2 regions of the Vibrio syngnathi genome follow, and region 1 is predicted to be linked to the other one. Evidence: predicted binding sites of a transcription regulator. Region 1 holds the regulator's gene; the other holds the start of a gene.
The links. Region 1 encodes PurR, which represses purine synthesis genes. Its sites were predicted from a motif close to TNANGNAAACGTTTNCNTNA; they were not measured.
Positions count from the first base shown of each region.

Region 2: purE (5-(carboxyamino)imidazole ribonucleotide mutase) is a predicted target of PurR. The motif match lies at 2,250-2,269, and genes of this name have one in related genera.

Region 1 covers NZ_CP017916.1:1,141,567-1,146,438, reverse strand. Annotated here, with positions in the region: gene elyC (envelope biogenesis factor ElyC) at 1-362, shown strand, start outside; gene torR (two-component system response regulator TorR) at 455-1,168, opposite strand; gene torD (molecular chaperone TorD) at 1,456-2,103, shown strand; gene purR (HTH-type transcriptional repressor PurR) at 2,420-3,424, shown strand; cyclic di-GMP riboswitch class I at 3,595-3,680, shown strand; gene K08M4_RS05435 (TfoX/Sxy family DNA transformation protein) at 3,808-4,398, shown strand; gene K08M4_RS05430 (TVP38/TMEM64 family protein) at 4,553-4,872, shown strand, end outside.
Region 2 covers NZ_CP017916.1:3,245,550-3,250,421, reverse strand. Annotated here, with positions in the region: gene K08M4_RS14770 (DNA topoisomerase family protein) at 1-489, shown strand, start outside; gene K08M4_RS14765 (5-(carboxyamino)imidazole ribonucleotide synthase) at 558-1,688, opposite strand; gene purE (5-(carboxyamino)imidazole ribonucleotide mutase) at 1,694-2,179, opposite strand; gene tsaC (L-threonylcarbamoyladenylate synthase type 1 TsaC) at 2,375-2,932, shown strand; gene hemF (oxygen-dependent coproporphyrinogen oxidase) at 2,952-3,869, shown strand; gene aroE (shikimate dehydrogenase) at 3,945-4,775, shown strand; gene K08M4_RS14740 (DUF1488 family protein) at 4,789-4,872, shown strand, end outside.

The DNA.
Region 1 (4,872 bases):
GCGTGGCAAAACCCGACATCATTCTACTTGAGACCGCGAAAGATACATGGGAAGAAGCTCGCCAAGCCGCTGCATTCGTTAAGAATAAGAAAATGGTGCTCGTGACATCAGCTAGCCATATGACTCGCGCACTTAATGAATTCAATGCCGCTGGCATGAAACCATTACCAGCTCCAACCAACTACCTTGCACAAGAAGGGATCGTTGAACCATGGAATAAGTACATGCCTAAGGCTATCTATCTCGAGCAGACTGAGCGCTATTGGCATGAGACGATGGGATTAGTTTGGCAAAGCTTGCGAGATTGGCTAGACACAAGTAATGACCCTGTCGAGAGCAGTACTCCGATGATAAACAATTAAAAAGTTCAGTAACAAAAAAACCGAGGCATCATTGATGTCTCGGTTTTTTTTACGTTCAAGTATCGTTACTGAAACCAGCTTTCCACGGGAAATTAGTCACCAGCAAACATGTAACCTTCACCGTGAACTGTCACAAAAATTTGTGGGTTTTTAGGGTCAAACTCCATTTTTGCACGCATACGACGGATTAACACGTCAATAGTGCGGTCATTCGGCGCGTCCACTCGATGGCTGATCATATTCAAGATACGTTCACGACTTAAAACTTGGTTAGGGTAAGAAGAGAGCGCAACCAACAGTTCATATTCCGCTTTGGTCAATTTCACCGGCTCGTTATTCTTACTTAATGCACGGCGAGGTATATCAAACGTCCACTCACCAAAACGAACCACAGATTCGTCTCCTGCTTCTTCTACCGCAACCGCTGCTGTCTTACGAGCCGCCGAAATGCGCCACAAGAGGTTTTTAACTCGAACCAACAACTCGCGAAGTTCGAAAGGTTTAGTAACGTAATCATCAGCGCCCATTTCAAGGCCAACGATCTTGTCAATGCTATCCGTGCGTCCAGTAACTAAAATTATGCCAATGTCTGATTGACTGCGTAATTCGCGAGTTAGCATCAATCCATCTTCGCCTGGCAAGTTGATGTCTAACATAATGAGGTCAACGTTATTTTCTTCTAACATTTTTCTCATTTGAGCACCGCTTTCAGCTTCGCTCACTGTGTAACCTTCATTCTGGAAATATCCAACCAGTTTACTGCGGGTTACCACATCATCTTCTACGACTAATACGTGATAGCTCATCTACACCACTTTTCTTATTTAATAGTTTCATTGACCATTCTATTCATAACTCGTAACAATTCTAGTACTACAGAAGATAAAAGCCAGAAACATGATTTTTTTTTGATACAAGACAATCTTAAACCTTGCTATTTGTCGCCCATCGCAATTCAATATAGGCATTACTACTAACGAGTAACTTTGCGTTTCGCAAATAACCTTGTTATTCAGCCTTGGTGTGCCTATACCCAAATCACTCGACGATGCTAGGTATACACACACCACAAGACTAAATCAGGATCTAAGAAATGAAAGATACGAAAGCATTCAACGAACAACGAGCAGAAATATACTGGTGGCTATCAAGCTTGTTCGCTAAAGAGCTCACTCAAGAAGAACTCGATCACTACCACTCTGTTGAAATTCGTTCTTTCCTAACTGGTTTAGGCGAAAATGAAACACTAAAGCCGGCAATTGATAGCTTAGTGGATGCGCTAAACCGTCTACAAACACGTGAAGATGCTCAATTAGAATTGTCTGCTGACTTCTGTGACTTATTCTTAAAGACTGATAAACATGGCGCACTTCCTTACGCTTCTATGTATATCGGCCAGACTGGCCTTTTGAACGATAAGCCAGCAAAAGATATGGAAGAGATCATGGCTAAACACAACTTGGTGGTTAACCAAGACCTGAAAGAGCCAGCTGACCACATTGCTATCGAACTCGATTTCCTAGGTAATCTCATCATTCGTTCGAACGAAACTGAACTTGAAGAAGAACTAGAGAAATCCTTCGCTGTTCAACAGCAATTTATCGAACAACAACTTCTTACTTGGGTACCAAAGTTCAACGTTAAATGTCATGACGTTGACGAATTCGGTTTCTACGCTTCAGTCTCATCTCTGCTACTTGCATTCTGCAAATTGGACACCCAATACCTCGCTGGTGAATAAGCTTATTGGATGACTCGTTAAATAAATTCAGAAGAATGTGACAATTCACCCGGATTTCCGGGTGAATTTTATTGCGAGTAATTTCTAGTCAGTCTAAAATTGTGACCGCAAACGATAAAATATGAAACATTCACGAAATGCTATGCTTATTATAGTTTTGAGCATTTCGGTGTTAAGACAAGCCGCTCAATAGCGGTTTTTTGTTTTTTAGCACTTTAGTACCCAAAGAGCCCTACAAATTTAAGCTCTTAGTTAGGTAGCTTAACGGCTACTTCATTCCGTACTTTGGGAAAGTAGCTTCTAATAGGATAAAACCATGGCCACTATAAAAGATGTCGCTCGCTTAGCAGGCGTATCAACAACAACCGTTTCTCACGTAATCAACAAAACTCGCTTTGTTGCAGAAGCGACGCAAGAAAAAGTAAATAAAGCCGTAGACGAACTGAACTATGCACCAAGTGCCGTTGCTCGTAGTTTGAAGTGCAATACAACCCGCACTATCGGCATGCTAGTTACTCAATCAACTAACCTATTCTTCTCTGAAGTTATCGATGGTGTTGAAAGCTACTGCTACCGTCAAGGTTACACTTTGATCCTGTGTAATACGGGCGGTATCTATGAGAAGCAACGTGACTACATTCGAATGCTTGCAGAGAAACGTGTAGATGGCATCTTAGTTATGTGTTCTGACCTAACTGAAGAACTGAGAGGCATGTTAGACCGTCACGCTGACATCCCTAAAGTAATTATGGATTGGGGCCCTGAGAGTTCTCAAGCAGATAAGATCATCGACAACTCTGAGGAAGGTGGTTACCTAGCGACCAAGTACCTCATTGAGCACGGTCACTCCAAGATTGCTTGTTTAAGTGGCCACTTAGACAAAGCGGCATGTGTTGAACGCATCGCGGGTTACAAACGCGCACTCAACGAAGCGAAGATTACTGCCGATGAAAATATGATCATCGAAGGCAACTTTGAATGTGACACAGCTGTGATTGCTGCTGACCAAATCATTGAGATGGAAGATCGCCCTACCGCTGTATTCTGTTTTAACGACACGATGGCATTAGGACTGATGAGCCGATTGCAAGAAAAAGGCATTCGTATTCCTGAAGATATCTCAGTGATCGGTTACGACAACATAGAATTGGCTGAATACTTCTCTCCACCGTTAACGACGGTTCACCAACCTAAGCGCCGTGTTGGTAAAAATGCATTCGAAATACTACTAGAGCGTATAAAAGACAAAGACCACGAAAAACGCGTCTTCGAAATGCACCCTGAAATTGTTGAACGAAGTACAGTTAAAACGTTAAATTAATTGATGTAATGAGTTTAGTTTAATCAAGCGCACCTTTAGGTGCGTTTTTTTTCTCAACAAACAAAATGCACTTGCATGCATAATTCGAAGATCATTAATTGAAGCAATATCACATTTTCAAGTAAGAAGTGTGAGCCTAATTCAACAAAAACTTTATTCTAATAACCCAGTCACGCACAGGGCAAACCACTTGAAAAAGTGGGACGCAAAGCTTCCGGCCTAAACCACTCGTTGGTATGGTAGCGGGGTTACCGATGGCAAAATGCAGTAACTGCTAATACTTTAGTAATTTACAGCCTATTGACAATTTAATTGCAACATTTTGCTAATCTCTCGGACCTGCTTATTTGGTGGCGTAGTTCAAATACACCGAGATAAATAACATGGATAAACCGATACTAAAGGACTCAATGAAATTATTTGAGCCCCTAGGAAAAATTAAGTCACGCTCAATGTTTGGTGGATTCGGGCTTTTTGCTGATGACACAATGTTTGCCCTGGTTGTGAATGACCAGTTGCATATACGATCTGACAAATGCACAACGCAACAATTCGAACAACAAGGATTTCAACCATACGTCTACAAAAAACGTGGTTTTCCTGTCGTTACTAAATATTTCGCTTTACCTGAAGGCTTATGGCAAGACCAAGAGAAAATCTTGCAGCTTGCGACTACGTCTCTAGGTTTTGCTAAAGAAGAGAAAGCTGAACAATCTTCTGCTAAACCAACTCGACTCAAAGATCTGCCTAACCTTCGACTCGCCACCGAGCGGATGTTGAAAAAGGCAGGGATCGATTCTGTAGAACGTTTATATGAATCTGGCTCTGTAAACGCATTTAACGCCATCAAAGAATCGCATGCGTCTTCTGTCAGTATTGAACTGTTATGGGCGCTAGAAGGCGCGATCAATGGTACACATTGGTCTGTTATACCGCAGCAACGTCGTGAAGAGCTTATCAATCACGTCAATTAACATTGTCAGTGCAAACTATCTAGATAATTAAGCCGCATTTTTGCGGCTTTTTTTATATCTGGTGAAAGTTATTCTATGCTTTGCCTGTCTATCTATACTAATGGTATACATTGAAAAACTAATGGTATGCATTGAAAATTTAGAGGAAGTATCAATGAGTAAAAAAATGATATTGGGTATTGTGTTGGTCATAACCATCGTCTTGTTAGGCGTCAATTTCGGCCAGTACTTAACGCTTGAAAATGCGAAAGCCCAACAAGCTGTTTTGAATGACTACATCGAGAGCAATTTCATTGCCGCTGCCGCTATCTACTTTGTCGCTTATGTCATGATTACGGCTTTCTCAATTCCTGGCGCTGCCGTTGTTACGCTGTTAGGCGCTGCGCTGTTTGGTTTCTGGAACAGTTTACTACTGGTGTCCTTTGCAAGTGCCATTGGTGCAACCCTCGCCTTCTTAAGTAGCCGTTACTTGTT
Region 2 (4,872 bases), 1.2 Mb from region 1:
GAGCTTCAGCTTCGCCATGGTAAGCACGGCCCATTTTTAGGCTGTAAGCAGTATCCGAGCTGTGATTACATCAAGCCTCTCCATCAAAACGATGGCCATGTGGTGAAAGAGCTGGGTGTGCCGTGTCCTAAATGCCAAAACGAATTGGTATTAAGGCAAGGTCGCTTTGGTATGTTCATTGGTTGTAGTAGCTACCCAACGTGTAATCACATCGAATCTTTGGACCAACCAAAAGAACAACCTGAAGAGCAGCCACTTGTTGCTTGCCCTGAGTGTGGCAGAGGCCATTTGGTTGAGCGTAAATCTCGCTATGGCAAAACCTTTTATGCGTGCGATAACTATCCTAAGTGTAAGTTCGCCGTTAATCAGCCACCTGTTATTGGTCGTTGTGAAGAGTGTCAGTTTCCGTTGTTACTTGAGAAGAAAACAGCCAATGGCACCAAGAAACAATGTGCTGATCGCAAGTGTCATCACATTCAATCTCAATAACCTGATGTTATAGACAAAAAAACGGCGCTCACTGAGCGCCATTTTTATATCAAATCCACGATGTAGGTTTACTTCAGTTGCTGTGCTAATTCATGCACAGCAGGGTAGGCTTGCTTATCGAGAATGTCTGCCAGTGAGCATAACGCTCTTTGCAGCTCTGCGTTGTAGTCAGCGCTCACGTTAATGTGGCCCATCTTACGACCCGCACGCTTCTCTTTACCATACCAATGAACATGACAGCCACCTTTAGCAAGAATTGCTTCAGGTAGAGTATCTTCGCCAAGGATGTTGATCATTGCAGTTGGGCGAATCAATTTAGTGCTGCCTAATGGCATCCCACATACGGCACGTAGATGGTTCTCAAACTGACAAGTCTCTGCGCCTTGTTGCGTCCAGTGGCCAGAGTTATGAACACGTGGTGCAATCTCGTTAACCAGCAGTGAACCTTTAACATCAAAGAACTCTAACGCTAGCACGCCAACGTAATCCAAACGTTCTGCAACAGCGGTGAACATGGTTTTTGCTTGCTCTTGCAGTTCAATGTCATCAATCGCTGTCGATAAGCTCAACACGCCGTCGGTGTGAACATTTTCAGCCAGTGGGTACACTTGGATCTCGCCATTGGCGCCACGAGCACCGACAAGTGATACTTCGCGGTCAAACGGAACGAACTCTTCAGCCACAATCGCTTGGTTGTCTGTTGCGGCAATGCACTCAGCCATTTCTGTCCAAGTTGACTCAACATTATCTAATGTCTTTAAGCGCCACTGGCCTTTGCCATCGTAGCCGCCAAGTGTGCTCTTTAAGACCATTGGCAAGCTTACGTGAGCAATCGCAGCGTCAAAGTCTTCGCGAGAGTTAATCACGTAGTACTTAGCATTTTTCACGTTTGCTTCGTCTAACAGGGCTTTTTCAAGGCGACGGTCACCGCCAGCTTTGATTGCTTCTGTTGTCGGTAAGAACTTACCGCTGCGCTCACACACCTCAAGTACATCATGAGGGATATGCTCGAATTCAGCAGTAATGACGTCCGCACGCTCAATCGCATGGTCTAAGCCGTTGCCTAGAATTGCTTGCGTTAATGGGTGAACAATATTTTTGCTGCCAACATCAAAAGCAGAAATTTCAATATTCAGCGGTGCCCCAGCTAGGGACATCATGCGAGCAAGTTGGCCCGCGCCTAACACAAGAACATGCATGGGAATTAGTCCTCTGCAGGGTTTGGATTAGCAAGTACCGTTTCTGTTTGCTCAGAGCGGAACGCTTCTACTTTTGCCATTACTTCTTCATTGTGTGTACCAATGATTTGAGCTGCTAGGATGCCTGCATTGGCAGCACCAGCTTCACCGATAGCCAAAGTACCTACCGCGATACCTTTTGGCATTTGTACGATAGAAAGCAGTGAGTCCATGCCCTTCAGTGCTTTAGACTGAACAGGAACACCTAAAACAGGTACGCTTGTGAAAGCTGCAGCCATGCCTGGAAGATGCGCAGCACCGCCAGCACCAGCAATAATTACTTTAATACCGCGCTCTTTCGCACTGGTTGCGTAGTCAGCAAGCAACTGAGGTGTGCGGTGAGCAGAAACCACTTTTGTTTCGTACGCCACGCCAAACTGATCCAACATTTCTGCAGCTAGCTTCATTGTTGGCCAATCAGATTTAGAACCCATGATAATACCGACAGTCATCTCAAACTCCTTCAGGTACGATTTAATTAGTGATTAGATATTTTGCGCGCATTATACGGGTAAAATTGCTCAAGGAAAACGTTTGCGTCAGTGTCAGTTGTTAATTGATACATTTTATAAACAAATAGCTTTAGTCACGGTGAATGATAATTTGTACACTTAGTGAGTTAGATAACTGAATTAATGAGGCAACCCGTGGATAACTTTCAACATACTTTGCAGGCATTACAACAAGGTGAAGTCATTGCTTACCCGACCGAAGGCGTTTTTGGGGTCGGTTGTGATCCTGATAATCCACAAGCCATCAAGAAATTGCTCGATTTAAAACAGCGACCGATGGACAAAGGGTTGATCCTAATTGCTGCAAGTTACGAGCAGTTACTGCCCTATATTGACGAAAGCCAACTGACTGAAGCGCAGTTAGCGACCGTAAAAGCAACATGGCCAGGTCCGGTAACTTGGGTAATGCCAACCAGCAGTAAAGTAACTGACTGGGTCAGCGGCCAGTTTGATTCCATCGCGGTACGAGTGACGGATCACCCTTTGGTTCAAAGAATGTGTAATGAGTTCGGCAAGCCGTTAACCTCTACCAGTGCCAACCTGACTGGCGAGCCGCCTTGTATGACGACTGAAGAAGTTCAACAGCAACTAGGTCAACACTTAGTCGCGATTCTAGAAGGTCAAACGGGTGGTCGTGAGAAGCCAAGCGAAATTAGAGATGCAAAAACGTCGAAAATATTAAGACAGGGTTAAACTCTGCAAAGGAAGAAAGATGTCAGCAATTGATAAAGAAGCAGTAAAACAGTTTTTACTGAGCCTACAAGATTCGATTTGCCAGCAGCTTGAGCAAGCTGATGGTACTGCACTGTTTGAAGAAGATGCATGGCAGCGTGAACCTGGCGAGCGCCTTGGTGGCGGTGGTCGAACTCGTGTGATGACCAATGGTGCGGTATTTGAGCAAGGTGGGGTTAATTTCTCTCACGTAGCGGGTAAGGCAATGCCTGCCTCAGCCACGGCTCATCGCCCTGAATTAGCTGGACGTAAGTTTGAGGCAATGGGTGTCTCATTAGTTATCCACCCTAAAAACCCATACATCCCAACCTCACACGCGAACGTTCGATTCTTTATTGCGGAAAAAGAGGGGGAAGACCCGATTTGGTGGTTTGGTGGTGGTTTTGACTTAACGCCATTTTATCCTTTCGATGAAGACTGCCAATCTTGGCATCAAACCGCTAAAGATCTTTGTGCGCCGTTTGGTGATGATGTTTATCAAGAGCATAAAGAGTGGTGTGATAAATACTTCTATCTGCCTCACCGAGACGAAACACGCGGTGTCGGTGGTCTGTTCTTTGATGATCTGAATGAGTGGGGGTTCGATAAGAGCTTTGCTTATATGCAGGCGGTCGGTGAAGGCTTTGCAGCCGCCTATCTACCAATTGTAGAACGACGTAAAGAGACGTCTTACGGTGAGCGCGAGCGTGACTTCCAACTTTATCGTCGTGGTCGCTATGTTGAATTTAACCTAGTTTACGACCGTGGCACCTTATTTGGTCTGCAAAGCGGTGGGCGCACTGAGTCTATATTGATGTCGATGCCGCCATTGGCTCGCTGGGAATATCGCTACGAACCACAAGCAGGTTCACCTGAAGCTCTGCTTTATAGCGACTACCTAAAGCCTCGAGTTTGGTAGTTCTTCCTTCCTTATAGGGATAGTGATAGGGTCATCTATATAGATGACCCTTTTTTATTTCTGTTAGGTAAGGATATGACACAGCAAGTAGATCGTTATGCCGTTTTCGGTAACCCTATTGGGCAAAGCAAATCGCCATTCATTCACACATTATTTGCTCGCCAAACCAGTCAACAACTTACCTATACAGCACTCCAGCCAGAACAAGGTGAATTCATCACTGCTGCTCAAGCTTTTTTTAGTGAAGGTGGCAGAGGGTGTAATGTCACAGCGCCATTTAAAGAAGATGCTTATCAGTTCGCTAGTCGCCTGACTGAAAGAGCTGAACTAGCAGGTGCTGTAAACACACTTAAGAAGCTAGATGATGGAGAGATCATTGGTGATAACACCGATGGTGAAGGTTTAGTTCAAGACCTTCTTCAACATCAAGTTGCGTTAAAAGGAGCTCGCGTTCTTCTTCTTGGCGCTGGTGGTGCTGCGAGAGGAGTGATTCAACCTCTTCTCGACCAAAAGCCACAACAGCTGGTGGTCGCTAATCGAACCAGCTCCAAGGCTGAACTTCTGGCTGAGATGTTTTCTTCGCATGGCAACATCAAGGGGATGGGGCTAAGTGATGTTAATGAAGGCTTTGATGTCATTATTAACTCTACTTCGTCTGGTCTAAGCGGGCAGCTTCCTGAAGTGTCTGATGCTATTTTCAATTCTAATAGCGCCGTTTATGACATGGTTTACGGATCTGGAACGACGGTATTCAATCAGTGGGCATTAGATAATGGTGTTCACGCTGCTTATGATGGTTTGGGTATGTTGGTAGGGCAGGCCGCTGAGAGCTTTATGCTGTGGCGTGGTCTTCGCCCTGGGACAAAACAGATTTTAAGAGAATTACGTAAAAACTTAGAGATGTAACAAGGTATAAAGAATGAATCAGTCAATTCTATTTCCTGATATCCAAGATTGGGATGAAGAGAATCAATCAATCACCTTCCCAGCACAGCAATCGGGC